DNA from 4 places in the Centipeda dianae genome. Region 3 is predicted to be linked to each of the others. Evidence: riboswitches for the same ligand, from Rfam matches in the RefSeq annotation. Region 3 holds a riboswitch; each other region holds the start of a gene.

What was found. A riboswitch is a leader RNA that binds a small molecule or an ion and turns the genes downstream of it on or off. The one in region 3 is predicted to bind cobalamin.
Region 1: linked by a shared signal. The riboswitch ahead of QU667_RS10130 (methylmalonyl-CoA mutase family protein) and the one ahead of QU667_RS08005 (ABC transporter substrate-binding protein) in region 3 are both predicted to bind cobalamin.
Region 2: linked by a shared signal. The riboswitch ahead of QU667_RS00380 (hypothetical protein) and the one ahead of QU667_RS08005 (ABC transporter substrate-binding protein) in region 3 are both predicted to bind cobalamin.
Region 4: linked by a shared signal. The riboswitch ahead of QU667_RS03235 (ABC transporter substrate-binding protein) and the one ahead of QU667_RS08005 (ABC transporter substrate-binding protein) in region 3 are both predicted to bind cobalamin.

The regions. Positions count from the first base shown of each region.
Region 1 is NZ_CP128650.1:2,076,527-2,079,643, reverse strand. It holds gene QU667_RS10135 (ubiquitin-like domain-containing protein) at 178-915, shown strand; cobalamin riboswitch at 1,023-1,255, shown strand; gene QU667_RS10130 (methylmalonyl-CoA mutase family protein) at 1,701-3,117, shown strand, end outside.
Region 2 is NZ_CP128650.1:79,262-82,378, reverse strand. It holds gene QU667_RS00385 (TonB-dependent receptor) at 1-1,787, opposite strand, end outside; gene QU667_RS00380 (hypothetical protein) at 1,784-1,987, opposite strand; cobalamin riboswitch at 1,978-2,191, opposite strand; gene QU667_RS00375 (SLC13 family permease) at 2,459-3,117, shown strand, end outside.
Region 3 is NZ_CP128650.1:1,622,421-1,625,537, reverse strand. It holds gene QU667_RS08010 (autotransporter outer membrane beta-barrel domain-containing protein) at 1-1,108, opposite strand, end outside; cobalamin riboswitch at 1,520-1,704, shown strand; gene QU667_RS08005 (ABC transporter substrate-binding protein) at 1,872-2,945, shown strand; gene QU667_RS08000 (TonB-dependent receptor) at 2,973-3,117, shown strand, end outside.
Region 4 is NZ_CP128650.1:672,727-675,843, reverse strand. It holds gene QU667_RS03250 (magnesium chelatase ATPase subunit I) at 1-474, opposite strand, end outside; partial or broken gene QU667_RS03245 (TonB-dependent receptor plug domain-containing protein) at 557-865, opposite strand; gene QU667_RS03240 (radical SAM/SPASM domain-containing protein) at 896-1,921, opposite strand; partial or broken gene QU667_RS03235 (ABC transporter substrate-binding protein) at 1,933-2,046, opposite strand; cobalamin riboswitch at 2,213-2,427, opposite strand; gene msrB (peptide-methionine (R)-S-oxide reductase MsrB) at 2,529-3,117, opposite strand, start outside.

The sequences.
Region 1 (3,117 bases), 450 kb from region 3:
TATATCATCGCCCTGTGCGTGGAGAAATTCTCTGCGTGCAGGGCTTTTGTGTGGGACGAATATCCTTCTCAGTGGCGGGAAAGGTGTGAAAACACGGGCTGAAAATATTCTGAATCCCATTTTTCATGAAAAATTCAGCGTAAAGTGGGAAAATGCCATCAGCAAAGGGGGAGTTCTATGCAGTGGAAGAAACTGGGACAGCTGATTCAGACAAAGAAAAACACCTTGTTCTGCGCTACGTTGGCGGGGATGATGCTTTTTTCCAGCGGATTCACGATGAACGGATTGCCGAAGAATATGCAGCGCGTGAGCGTGCACGTGGACGGCAAGACCATCACCGACATGACGGTGCAGACGAGACCCGATGATATTTTTGAGAAGCTTGGCGTACAGCTCGGTGCGAAGGACACCTACGAGGTGTTTCACAACGAGGGGGAACGCCATACCGAGATTTCTGTGCGCCGTGCCGTTCCCGTGAGCATCTCGTTCTGGGATGACACGCAGCAGGTTATGACGAGCGGGCGCACCGTCGGCGATGTCATAGCGGAGTACGGCTATAACCCGCATGAGGTGGACGTAACACCGTCCATGGATACCCCCGTCACGGCGGATCTTGTGATCGAACTGACGGAGAACGAGCAGGCAGCCGAACAGCGCCGTGCGCGTGAGCGCGAGGCGGATCGCGTGAGCCGCGGCATTCCGCGCTACCGTGCGGCATACACGATGTACGCATCGGCGTACCTTCCGGGGGACGGCGGCGGCAGCGGTGTCACGGCGACGGGCATGGTCGCCCGCCGCGGCGTCGTCGCGGTCGATCCCGACATCATTCCGCTCGGCTCGCGCCTCTACATCCCCGGCTACGGCGAGGCGATTGAGTTCGGCCGTCGCAGCGTCGAGGTCTATGTCATCGACTAATTGAATTTATGCATAAAAGGAATCACTGTGAGATAATTCACGCAGTGATTCTTTTTTTGTTGACAAAGGAAGTCTTTAGTGGTACTATTCTATCGTACCATAAAAACTAAATATGTATTGGATCAAGTGCAGAGGTTTTGTTTGACAGAGCCTCGATTGCTTCATAGGGAATCCGGTATGGGAGTTATGGACTTCATAAGCCGGAGCGGTCACGCCACTGTAACAGGGAGCGAGTCCACGCGCTGACCTTGCGTCAGCAGTCACTGGGGGGAAATCTCCGGGAAGGTGTGGATGAGCGATGAACTGGAGCCAGGAGACCTGCTTGATTGACAATCACCGATTGACCTGCGAGTGATGGGGATGGAGATTTTGCGGATTCGTTCGCCTCAAGAGAGAGTTTGGCATCATAGACCGAACCAAATGGGGAACTGAGTAACGATACCGAAAAAGCCCGTTCTGCACACCGTGGAATGGGCTTTTTCTTTGCATACATTCCGGTGGTGCGTGGAACGATCCTGAGGAGATCTGTGTGTATGTGAAAAGAATCCCATACCCAGAGATTTCCCCGGGATGAAGGAGTATGCGCTCCTTGGGGAAACATTGCTCATCTTTTCAGTTCTCGTTTTGCTTCCTATATGGAAGCTACGCTCTGAGGGTGGAAGCTCAGGGCGATTTTTTTTCAAGGAATGCAATTCCGCGCAATATGCCAGAATTGCTTTTTTCTTAGTCTGTTCATCCATTGAACGGACAGAGCCTTCCCGCAATAAATTAAAGGAGGACGTACTATGCCGGAAGAAAAAGAACGGTCGAGTGACGAGGAACTTCAGAAACTTCTGAAGAAATCGGCGGACATTGAGGATTTCCCCGACGTTCCGCTCGATGAATTCACGCCGCCCACAGACGAGGAGTGGAAAGCCGCGTGCGAGGCACTCCTCAAGGGCGCACCGTTTGAGAAGAAGATGTTCACAAAGACCTACGAGGGCATCACCTTCGACCCGATGTATACGCGGAAACACACGGAGGAGATCCTGCCGAAGAGTGTGATGCCCGGCATGGGAGACTACCTGCGCGGCGTGGACGCGGCAGGCTACATCGGGCGGCCGTGGGGCATCGCGCAGGCGTGCGATGAGACGCTGCCGTCGGAGAACAATGAGCTCCTGCGCCACGAGAACGACAAGGGCTCGACGATCTACCACATCGTACTTGACTCCGCTTCACGTGCGGGGATTGACGCGCGTCAGGCGGAGAAGGTCGGCGACCTCGGTACGAGTGTCACGACGGTCGAGGATATGCACACCATGCTCGCGGGACTTGATCTTGCGAAATTCCCGCTCTATATCTATGCGGGCGCGAATGCCGTCCCCCTGCTCTCCCTCGTTGCGGCGGCGCGTCGCGCGGCGGGCGAGGATGTGGGGAAGCTGCATGGCATCATCGGCGCGGATCCCATCGGCGCATTCGTGACGGACGGGAAGCTCCCCGCCTCCCTCGATGCCCACTATGACAGCCTCGCGGCGGCGGCACGTTGGGCGACGGCACATGCGCCGCGCGTCAGGACGGTGTTCGTCCGCAGCGATGTCTACAGCAGCGGCGGCGCAAACGATGTGCAGGAGGTCGCTGCGTGTCTGGCGACGGCGGCGGCGTATCTGCGCGCACTGTGCGAGCGCGGGCTGACGATTGACGAGGCGGCGGCGCAGATCGCGTTCGGCTTCTCCATGGGCGCGAACTTCTTCCTGCAGATCGCAAAGCTCCGCGCTGTGCGTCCGATCTGGGCGCAGATTGTAAAGGCGTTCGGCGGCAGCGCCGAATCGCAGAAGATGCACATCCACGCACGCCCCGCGCTCTTCTTCAAGACCATCTACGATCCGTATGTCAATATGCTCCGCAATACGACGGAGATCTTCTCGGGCGTCGTGGGCGGTATCGACTCGTTCGAGAGTGCGCCGTTCGACGAGCCGATCCGCAAGGGGGACGAGTTCTCGCGCCGCATCGCACGCAACATCCAGATCATGCTCCAAGAGGAGTTCGGCCTCCTCCAGCCCATCGACCCCGCGGGCGGCTCGTGGGCGGTCGAGACGCTGACGCGCCAGATGAAGGAAAAAATCTGGGCGCAGTTCCAAGAGATCGAGAAGCAGGGCGGCATCGTCGCGGCACTGCGCAGCGGCTTCGTGCAGGAGGGCATCGCCAAGGTGCTTGAGAGCCGCT
Region 2 (3,117 bases), 850 kb from region 3:
GCAATCTTGCCCGTCACGCCAAACTCGATGCCGCGATGGCGCTCCTCGCCGTCCTGCAGCTGATACTTGTCCGCCCCGCGCATGACATCGATGTTGTTCGCCTGTGTGATGTCAAAGAACGCGAGGGTATACAGCATATCCCGGTTCGCATACTTCACGCCGATCTCGTTCTGCTTCGTCTTGGCGGGCGGCAGAACCTCGCCGCTGTTCTTATATTTGCTGCTGACCACCGAGCCGACGTCGAAGTACTCCGCATGACTGACATAGACGGATGTATCCTTCGTCGGGCGGTAGGTGAGGGCATAGGTCGGCGTGGTCGCACTCGAATCCACGCTCGTCTTTACCTGCCCCGTATTCAAATCGTATGCCTTCACATTCGCCGCATGGTGATGCACGCCGAGCAGCACATCCCACTTGTTGATCGTGATCGTATCGACGAGCGAGATGCCCTTGATCGAGGTCTTGTTGTTCATCGCCTCCTCGTATGCCGTCGTCGGAGCCGTATGCTGATTCAGAACGCCCGTATAGATATTGCCCGTACCGAGTTTATAGACGGTACCGCCCTTCTTTGCCGCCTCGCGTTCCCGCCATGCGCGATCCACCGCAAGGGTCAGATCGTGCTCCGTCTTTCCCGCGCGGAGTTTTCCGTTCACCCCCATCTGGATGTAGTTCGCGCGCTGCGGGGTCGTCGTCGTCTGCTCCTCAAGATCGAAATCGCCCGCGTCATTCTTGATGACGAGCGCACTGTAGCGGTACATGACATTCTTGTTCAGCTTGTTCTTGAGGTAGCCTGCGTTGACGAAGCCCTTCCACGCCTCCGAGAATTTCTGCTCGTGGTTGAGAATCGCCATCCAGCCGTAGCTCTCCTTGTCCATGCCGTCAAACGCATAGTTGCGCGATGCCTTCGGCACGGCGGGGAGATGTGTGACACCACTGCCAATCTTGAACCAGCGCTGACCGCCGGCCACCTGATTCTGACGGTAGCCCGTGAAGAAGTTCGTCTTGCTCTTTGCGTCCTCGTGGTCGATATTGACGTAGATGCTCGCGGACTTCACCTTCTGCCCGTCAACCGCCGTCTCGCCGTCCACCTTCTCCGCCATGAGGCGTGCGCCCCAGTCCTTGTTCCCGCCGAAGCGGCGTGCGAGGTCAAAATACGCCCCCGCCATGCTCTGCCCAGAGTGCGTCAGCGTCAGACGCGTGATCGGCTCCTCGCCCGCACGCTTCGTCGTAAAGTTGATGATGCCGCCCGCCGCATTCGTTTCATAATGCGTTCCCGTAGACGCAATGCCGCTGTTCGGACCGGAGATCACATCCGCCTTCTCCACGGCATACATCGGCGCGTTGAACTGCGTGAACATCCCCGGCACGCCGTTGACAAAGGTATTCGTCCCGTTCGAGCGGAATCCGCGGTGCTGGAAATCGTTGTGCAGAACGCTGCCCACGGGGCGGATCGACGGCGAGACCGCAAGCACGCTGTCGAGCGGCTGGCTCGGATCGCCGAACGACTTGATCGTCTCCTGTGTGATGTTCGTCGTCGTGAACGGCGTCTCCATCGTGTCCTTGCTGCCGAGGAAGCCGACACTGCCCTCACGCGCGACAAAAACGCCCTCCGGCCCATCCTCCTCCACCGCTGCCTCGCGCTCCCCCGCGACCTCGACGGGCGCGAGCTCATAGGTGTCGAGCGTCCCCCCGTGGGCATCCGTCCTCTCTGCGGCGCTTGCCGCACCCATCCACATCGAGCCGACAGCCGCAAGCGCGACCGCAAGCGCCAGCTTTCGTTTCGTCATGTCCATTTCCTCCCTGCTGCGCGGGTATCTCCGCCCGTGCGCTCCTCCATGCACATCCCCATCTTCATCGTGCGCTCATATACAAAAGCCCCGTCCACGGCAGACGGGGCTTTCCCACACGAAAAAAGCCTGCCGTCCTGTCCATCGCAGGATGCAGAGGAGAGCGACGCTCCCCCACGGGGCGCAGCACTCCGGCGCACGAGATTCGGTAGGTCTTCCGGCTCTGCATCATCGTCCGCCTCACCTTCCCGGTTTCCCAGTGGTCGAAGCGCGCACACACGGCTTCCTGAGGTTTTCTCTGCATTACGGCGGCGGGACCGCATCGGCTTATGAAGTCACGGCATTGCCGCGCTTCCCGATTTCCCTGTTACACTCTTTCGAGTACCGAACCTGCTTATGAAGTTTGGATTTCAGTATAAGTGAATGCCGCTCTGTTTGTCAATCGTTTTTCGTTCCACATAAATGGTATGATATATATACGAAAGGAAAACATAACCGCTATTTATGTTTTTAATGTCAAAGTTTCATAGGTCGTTCGTCCGTTTTTGGCAGGAAAAACCAAAAGAGAGAGAGAATTATAAGAATTCGTCAAAAGAAAGTCTCTGAAATTTCCAAGGGAGACTAATCGGATCACCGCGATCCGCAACGAACTGTATGAAGGAGATGTATTCATGGATGCAGCAATGCTCACACTTGGGGTTCTCGGCGTGGCGGCGTTCCTCTTCGCCACCGAGATCATCCCGCTTGCCGTGACGGCGATGGGCGCGGCGATCGCGCTCGGACTCTTGGGGGTGCTCACCCCCGCACAGGTTTTCTCCGGGCTCTCGAACTCCACCGTCGTCCTGTTCGCCGGTATGTTCATCATCGGTGCGGCGATGTTCCAGACGGGGCTCGCGCAAAAAATCGGCATCGCCGTCGTCAAAAAATCGGGCAATGACGAACGTGCATTGATGGCGGCACTGATGCTCATAACGATCATCCTCTCGTCCGTGTCCTCGAACACGGCGACGGTCGCCTGCCTCATGCCCGTCGTCATCCAGATCTGCGCCGCCGCGCGGCTGCCCGTCTCACCGCAGCTGATGGCGCTCGCCGTCGCGGCGAACGTCGGCGGTACGATCACGATGATCGGCACGCCGCCGAACATCCTCATGAGCGCGACGCTCGGCGCGAGCGGGCTCACGCCGTTCGGCTTCTTCGAGTTCGCATGGATCGGCGTCCCGCTCTCGATCATCGGCATGATCTATATGCTGACCATCGGGCGCAAACTCTGCCCGCGCCGGCTCGTGGACAGCGAGGCCGTTACGGGTGAGGAGGAGGAGGCAAAGGATCC
Region 3 (3,117 bases):
GATTCTGTGCGGAGAGCGTCACCTGCGAACCTGCGGCGGCATGGTTGACGACGAAATTCCCTCCGACGAGACTGCCGTCCGCCGCACGACCATAATGCACCGCCTCATGACCGCTGTAGTTATCTACGGTAATGGGGCGCGTGTCTTTTTGGTGGATGTGTCCGCGCTCCGCCTCCGACGCCCCGCCGACAAGGTTCCTCACCTTGCTTCCTGTGTAGAGATAGGTGTTTTTGTCCGCCCGGTTGGGAGCCGCCACGCGTTCCGCGCCGATCCACTGATTGTTCCAGACGGCACCGTTCTTCAGGTACATATCGACACCGGCGTGATGTTTGTTCTGTCCGTTTTCAGCGAACTCGTTGAGCACACCGCCGGTCAGCTTCGACTTTGCCGTGGTCAGACCAATGGAGACGAAAGAGCCGTGTGCGTCCGGATTGGGGTCGATGCCATAGTTTTTGTGCAGCACCCCGAGGTTGCCATAGACATCCACGTCTGCTGTCCCCGGAGTCTTCCCATCGGCACCGGTATTCATGAACACCGAGCCCTCCTCGGCAAGCATCGCATAGGTATCGGATGTGGTGAGTGCGTGCGTGACGATCTTGCCGCCGCGCACGGTGATGTATCCGTCCTTATTGGCTTGGAGCGCCACGCCTACAATGTCCATATCCACGTTGCCGTTGATTGTGCATTTTGTATCCCCGTGCTGCTCACCGTACGAGTACCCGCCGTAACCCGCATAGATGCCGCTCATATAGTAATGTGCGATGTCCGAGGTGGACGATGATTTGCCCCGCGTGGCCGGATTTTTGTTTTTCACCACCATTTTCAAGTCGCCGTTGATCGTGAGATCTGCGCCCTCCAAGAGGTACAGCCCCGTCACATTGTTGTACCACTGGCCGCCCCCATTGCCGGAGACGTTGACCGTGACATCCTCATTCCATACTTCTTTTTGGTCGTCGTGCATCGTACGGCCGTAGGCTTTGCCGTTCGTATGTTTCTCAATCGTTTTCGCCGCGCATACCGTCGCACTCGATAGGACACTTACCGCCAGCATAGAGGCAAGAACCATGTTCTTTTTGTTTCTCCTGCCGAGCATCTTCCAATACGCCATAATTATTCCTCCTTCATCATCGGGACGAAACACCGCATTTCATCCAAGCAACATAATCGTCGGCTATTATAACATCTGCTTTTTTTATTGTAAAATAAATTTTCGTTAAAAAATTATGCAAAAGAAAAATGACGACATATCGGCAATCGAGAAAGTAGAATAAATGAGGTTTTTGATTGTATTGTTGCATCACAATTCAACTTGACAGTGTATTAACAGTATGATAATCTAGGCTTATCTTTTTGAAATAAAAATATAATTCAATATTTTGCCAATCGGGTGCGCATTGCGCTCAAGGAATCACTGATAAAATGAAGTCCGTCGTATTGGTACAGATTTTTTGTCCTGCCAAGGAAACAAACCGGACGCATAGTAGGGCTATGTGGAGGATTTGTTGACGATGGCAGGGCGGAAAAGATGTGCTAAGACGGCGGTGCTGAATTTATCCGTGTTTCCTGAATAGAGAAGCAGGTGCAAGACCTGCGCTGTCCCGCAGCTGTAATGCAGAGTCGACCTCAATATGTCACTGGGAAACCGGGAAGGCGGGGAAGACGAGGAAGCAGAGCCAGAAGAACTGCCCGATTGGAACGCTGTATCGTCCCTGCGAGAGACAGGAAGGCGCGATTATCTTTGTGTGTTTCGTGTGCCTTTTTGCCGGAGAGCAAGAAGGCTTTTTTTGTTACATGGTGTGTGCATCTTTTGCTCGAAAGCATAACGAGAAAAAGGTAATGGGGATCAGGCAGAAGGAGAGGCGTATGATCTGATGTGTCGATGTCGCAGATACAAGCACATATCGGATCTTGGGATATTGTTTTTTCTTTTCGCTGTGATATTTTGCACGATCTTTATTTTACGTGAATTTACAACAACATCTTTACCGATTCATGATGTTCTGCCGGAGAGACAGACGACGGTGCGCAGTGTGCAGACCTATAACTCACGAGGACAGCAGGAGATGTTGGTCATCACGCGTGAACCGCAGCGGATTGTGGTGATGGATTGGAACAACATTGAAATCCTCTTGGCGTTGGGATTGGCAGATCGCATCGTATTAGCCTGTATGGAGCCTCCGCATACGACTGATTTACAGGAGCGGTATCCGGAGGAATTTGCCAAAATACAGGAAATTGCTCCGGAGAGAGTAAGTTTGGAAATGATTCTGGCCGCGGAACCGGATCTGATTTTCGCACGGCAATCCGCATTTTCTGAGCGGAGACTCCGATCGACAGAATGGTGGCACAAACGTGGTGTAGCTACCTATATTCCTGTGACATCAAATACCGGAGAGAAACAGACCATCGAAAAAGAACTCCGCTACATACGTGATGTTGGTATCGTGTTTGGCTGTCCGGAGAGAGCTGAGGCGATTGCAGCAGACATCTCCGCTCAGATTGGGCAGATACGGGAACAAACAGCGGGGAAAAGGCAGGATCGTGTCATCGTTCTGGAAGGCTCACCATCAAAATATGTGATCAACTATAATGCGCGTTGGCTTGTCGGTGATTTTCTGCACACACTCGGTGCTCGTATGGCGACAGATGTGCAGTTTCGCGACGCGGAGACTTTATTGGTCTTAGATCCGGATGTTATCTTTGTGGAATATTTTGATGAGCATACGGCTTCTTTTGCAGATCAGTTGATGCATCATCCGGAATACCGTTCGCTCAAAGCCGTGCGGGAAAACCGCGTCTACCCAATTCCTGTGGAGTATATGTATATGCCCGGGCTGCGCACAGCAAAGGGGCTTTGCCTGTTTGCAAAAGGTCTGTATCCGGACATTGAATGCGATATGGAAACCAAGGGGGGCGGTTCAAAGGTCATATCGAACCTAGAATAATATGTATCTCCATGAATGTTGGAAAGGATGATTCTCATGAAAAAAAGAGCCGTTCTCCTCAGTATTCTGCTTGCAGGGTCCGTCCATCTGCCGGTCGTATATGGCGCAGCCGCTGAGAATAAGGATTCGTATTCTCTGCCGGATGTTTTTGTGTATGGCAATTATAAGGACG
Region 4 (3,117 bases), 950 kb from region 3:
GAGCAGAATATCAACGATATGATCCTCCAGCAGATTGATCTCATCCACATAGAGGATGTTGCGGTTCGCCGCTGCAAGGATACCGGGTTCAAACTCCTTGCGCCCACAGTGAATCGCCATCTCCATGTCAAGTGTCCCGACGACGCGATCCTCCGTCGCGCTGACGGGCAGCTCCACCACGCGCATGGGGATCTTCTCCGTGGGAAGCAAAGCGTTCTCCTGCTGCTTGCTGCGACAGGCATCGCAGTAGAGTTCGGGAGACGCAGGATCACAGTGACAAGCACAGCCGCGCACTGCGTCCAAATCCGGCAGGAGTGCGGCGGCGGCGCGGACGGCGGTGGATTTCGCCGTCCCCTTCTCCCCCTTGATGAGCACACCTCCGAGTGACGGCATCACAATACTGAGGAGAAGCGCCGTCTTCATCTCCTCCTGTCCAACGATAGCAGCAAAGGGGTATGTCACCCTCTTTTTCATTCCGATTTCCTTTCTGGAAAAAAGCACTGACTGACAGTGCGCATACCACGTCCAACCAGTGCTTCCTCAATCCTATCCTCGGTTAGAAACTCTGCTCGACACCGATCATGAAGTTGCGTCCGGGTGCCGTCCACCACTGTTCGGCTGCGCCCCACCATGAAGCACGTGCGTTGGACTTCTCAGCATAGAATTGGTTAAACAGATTGTTCACCTTGAGATAAACCTTCGTTGCATCGGCGACCCGATAGTTCATCGCGAGATCGACGACCCAGTAGTTATCCGTAGGAAGGAATTTGCCAATCGCATCGGACGGCCCTTCAAGCCCTACCATCCCGCGTGCAAGCAGAGAGGAATCAAAGTCGCGGTTGCGATAATCTACACCGATGTTCCACCAGATTGGTGCAGATTTTGTCCGTGCTTCCTATACACCTGCTGCCTTTATCGCCGCACGTTTCAACGCACACTCAGCATCGGATGCGGCAGAATACTCCTGCCCCGCCCTGCGTGCATAGCACGCGCCGCCGCAGGCCGAAAAATCCGCACACGCCCGACAAAACGCCATGGCACCCTGCATCTCATGCGCCAGTTCCTCCTGCCGCCGAACGTCGATGCCGTGCTCCACATCGCCGAGCAGAAAGCGCGCATCGCCGACAAAGGAGGAGCACGCATAGATGCGCCCCGCAGCGTCAATGTGCGCTCCTGCCCCGTTCATCGCGTAACAGTGGGAAAATCCGCTGTCCGAGCGTTCGGCAAGCCCCCTCCCCTGCTCCTCCTGTGCAATCACGATGCGGTATCCGTGCAGCCGTCCAAGGTGTTCGTTCCGCACAAAAACCTCCGCCATCGCCTGTGCCATCTCCTCCTCGCGTGCAGGGCGAACAGCGGTGCCGCGCCCCTGTGTGCGCAGGAGGTCAAAGCCGATACGCCGCACATTACCGAGGTAGTATGCCATCTCGATGAGCCCTGAGAGCCTCCCGACATTCTCCGCCGTGACAACACACGTCAGACCGACCGCGATGCCGCGTCGACCGAGGCACTGGATTCCCGTGATCACATCCATCGACGAGCCGCGCCCATCAGGGTAGCAGCGGTACACATCGTGAACATCGGGTCTGCCGTCGAGGCTGATACCGATGCCGATGTCCGCATGGTGCAGAAAGTCTGCCATCCCCTCGGTCAGCAATGTGCCATTGGTCTGCAAATCCATCCGCGCCCGTATCCGATTGGTACAGATATAGTCCGCAATCCGACGCAGCAGAGGAAATGCCAGCAGCGGCTCGCCGCCCGAGAACTGAAGGATGAAGGGCGTGCCGCCCGCCGCCGCAAGGTCGATGGCACGATGCGCCGTCTCCCATGTCATCATATGAGGATCCTGCGCGGATGCGTAGCAGTAGCGACACGCAAGGTTACAGTTCCCCGTGAGACTCAGCACCAACATCCGCAGCGGCATCGCAGTCTCCTTTACTTCACATCCGCAAAGCGCTCGGGATAGACCGCACGCGCCAGTTCATAGACACACTCGATCACATTCTGCCCCGCACTGTAACGATAGGTATCGGACACGGTGCAGAGATGGTACTACCGCTTTCACCTTTTGTTTTCATCCCCTCCCTACACCGTCACCATGTTCATATTTTTAGCATAAGAACAAGTAAAAAGCCCCTCCTGCAAAAGCAGAAGAGGGCTTAATTTGTACACAATAGAAGGGTCTGAATCCCCATCCCCATCACTCGCAGGTCAAACGGCGATTGTCAATCAGGCAGTTCTCCTGACTCCAGTTCATCGCTCACCTGCGCCTTCCCGAGGATTATCCTCAGTGACATTCCATGAAATACCGTCGGCATTTCTATGCAGGCTGCTCACTGTTACAGTGGCGGAACCGCTCCGGCTTCATTGGAAATAGTTTCCTTACCGGATTCTCTATTAAACATTCGTACCTGATCCAATGCTATAAAGTTTTTCAATACTTCGATAAAGATAACATTGAATGAAGGGCTTGTCAATATATCAAAAAGATATTTTGCGAATCATCTCAATAGACTTCTCTCCTGCCCTATTTATTTCTCCAGCAGATAGAGATACTCCCCGTATCCTTCGCGTTCCATATCCTCCTTCGGAACAAAGCGCAGGGAGGCGCTGTTGATGCAGTAGCGCAGTCCCCCCGTTGCCGCAGGACCATCATCAAAGACGTGCCCCAGATGTGCGCCGCTGCCCGCCGCCGTTACCTCGGTACGCACCATCCCATAGGAGCGATCCTCATGCTCGGCGATGAGCGCACGGTCAATCGGGCGCGAGAATGCGGGCCAGCCACAGCCGGAATCGTATTTGTCTGTAGAGATAAAGAGCGGCTCGCCCGTCGTGATGTCACAGTAAATTCCTTCGCGGAATTCGTGATCGTATTCGTTTCGGAAGGCGGGTTCGGTCGCCTTTTGCTGCGTGACGGCGTACTGAATCCCCGTCAACCGTTCTTTGAGTTCGGCATCCGAAGGCTTTTCATAGGTGCGCTGCACCGCCCCCTCCTCCGCTCTCGCAGCATTTTCTGCGGCGGCGCGTTTTTCCCGCATCTTTGCAATGAGCGCGGGTGAGATATGACAGTAGCCGTTCGGGTGCTTGACAAGATATTCCTGATGCGCTTCCTCCGCACGG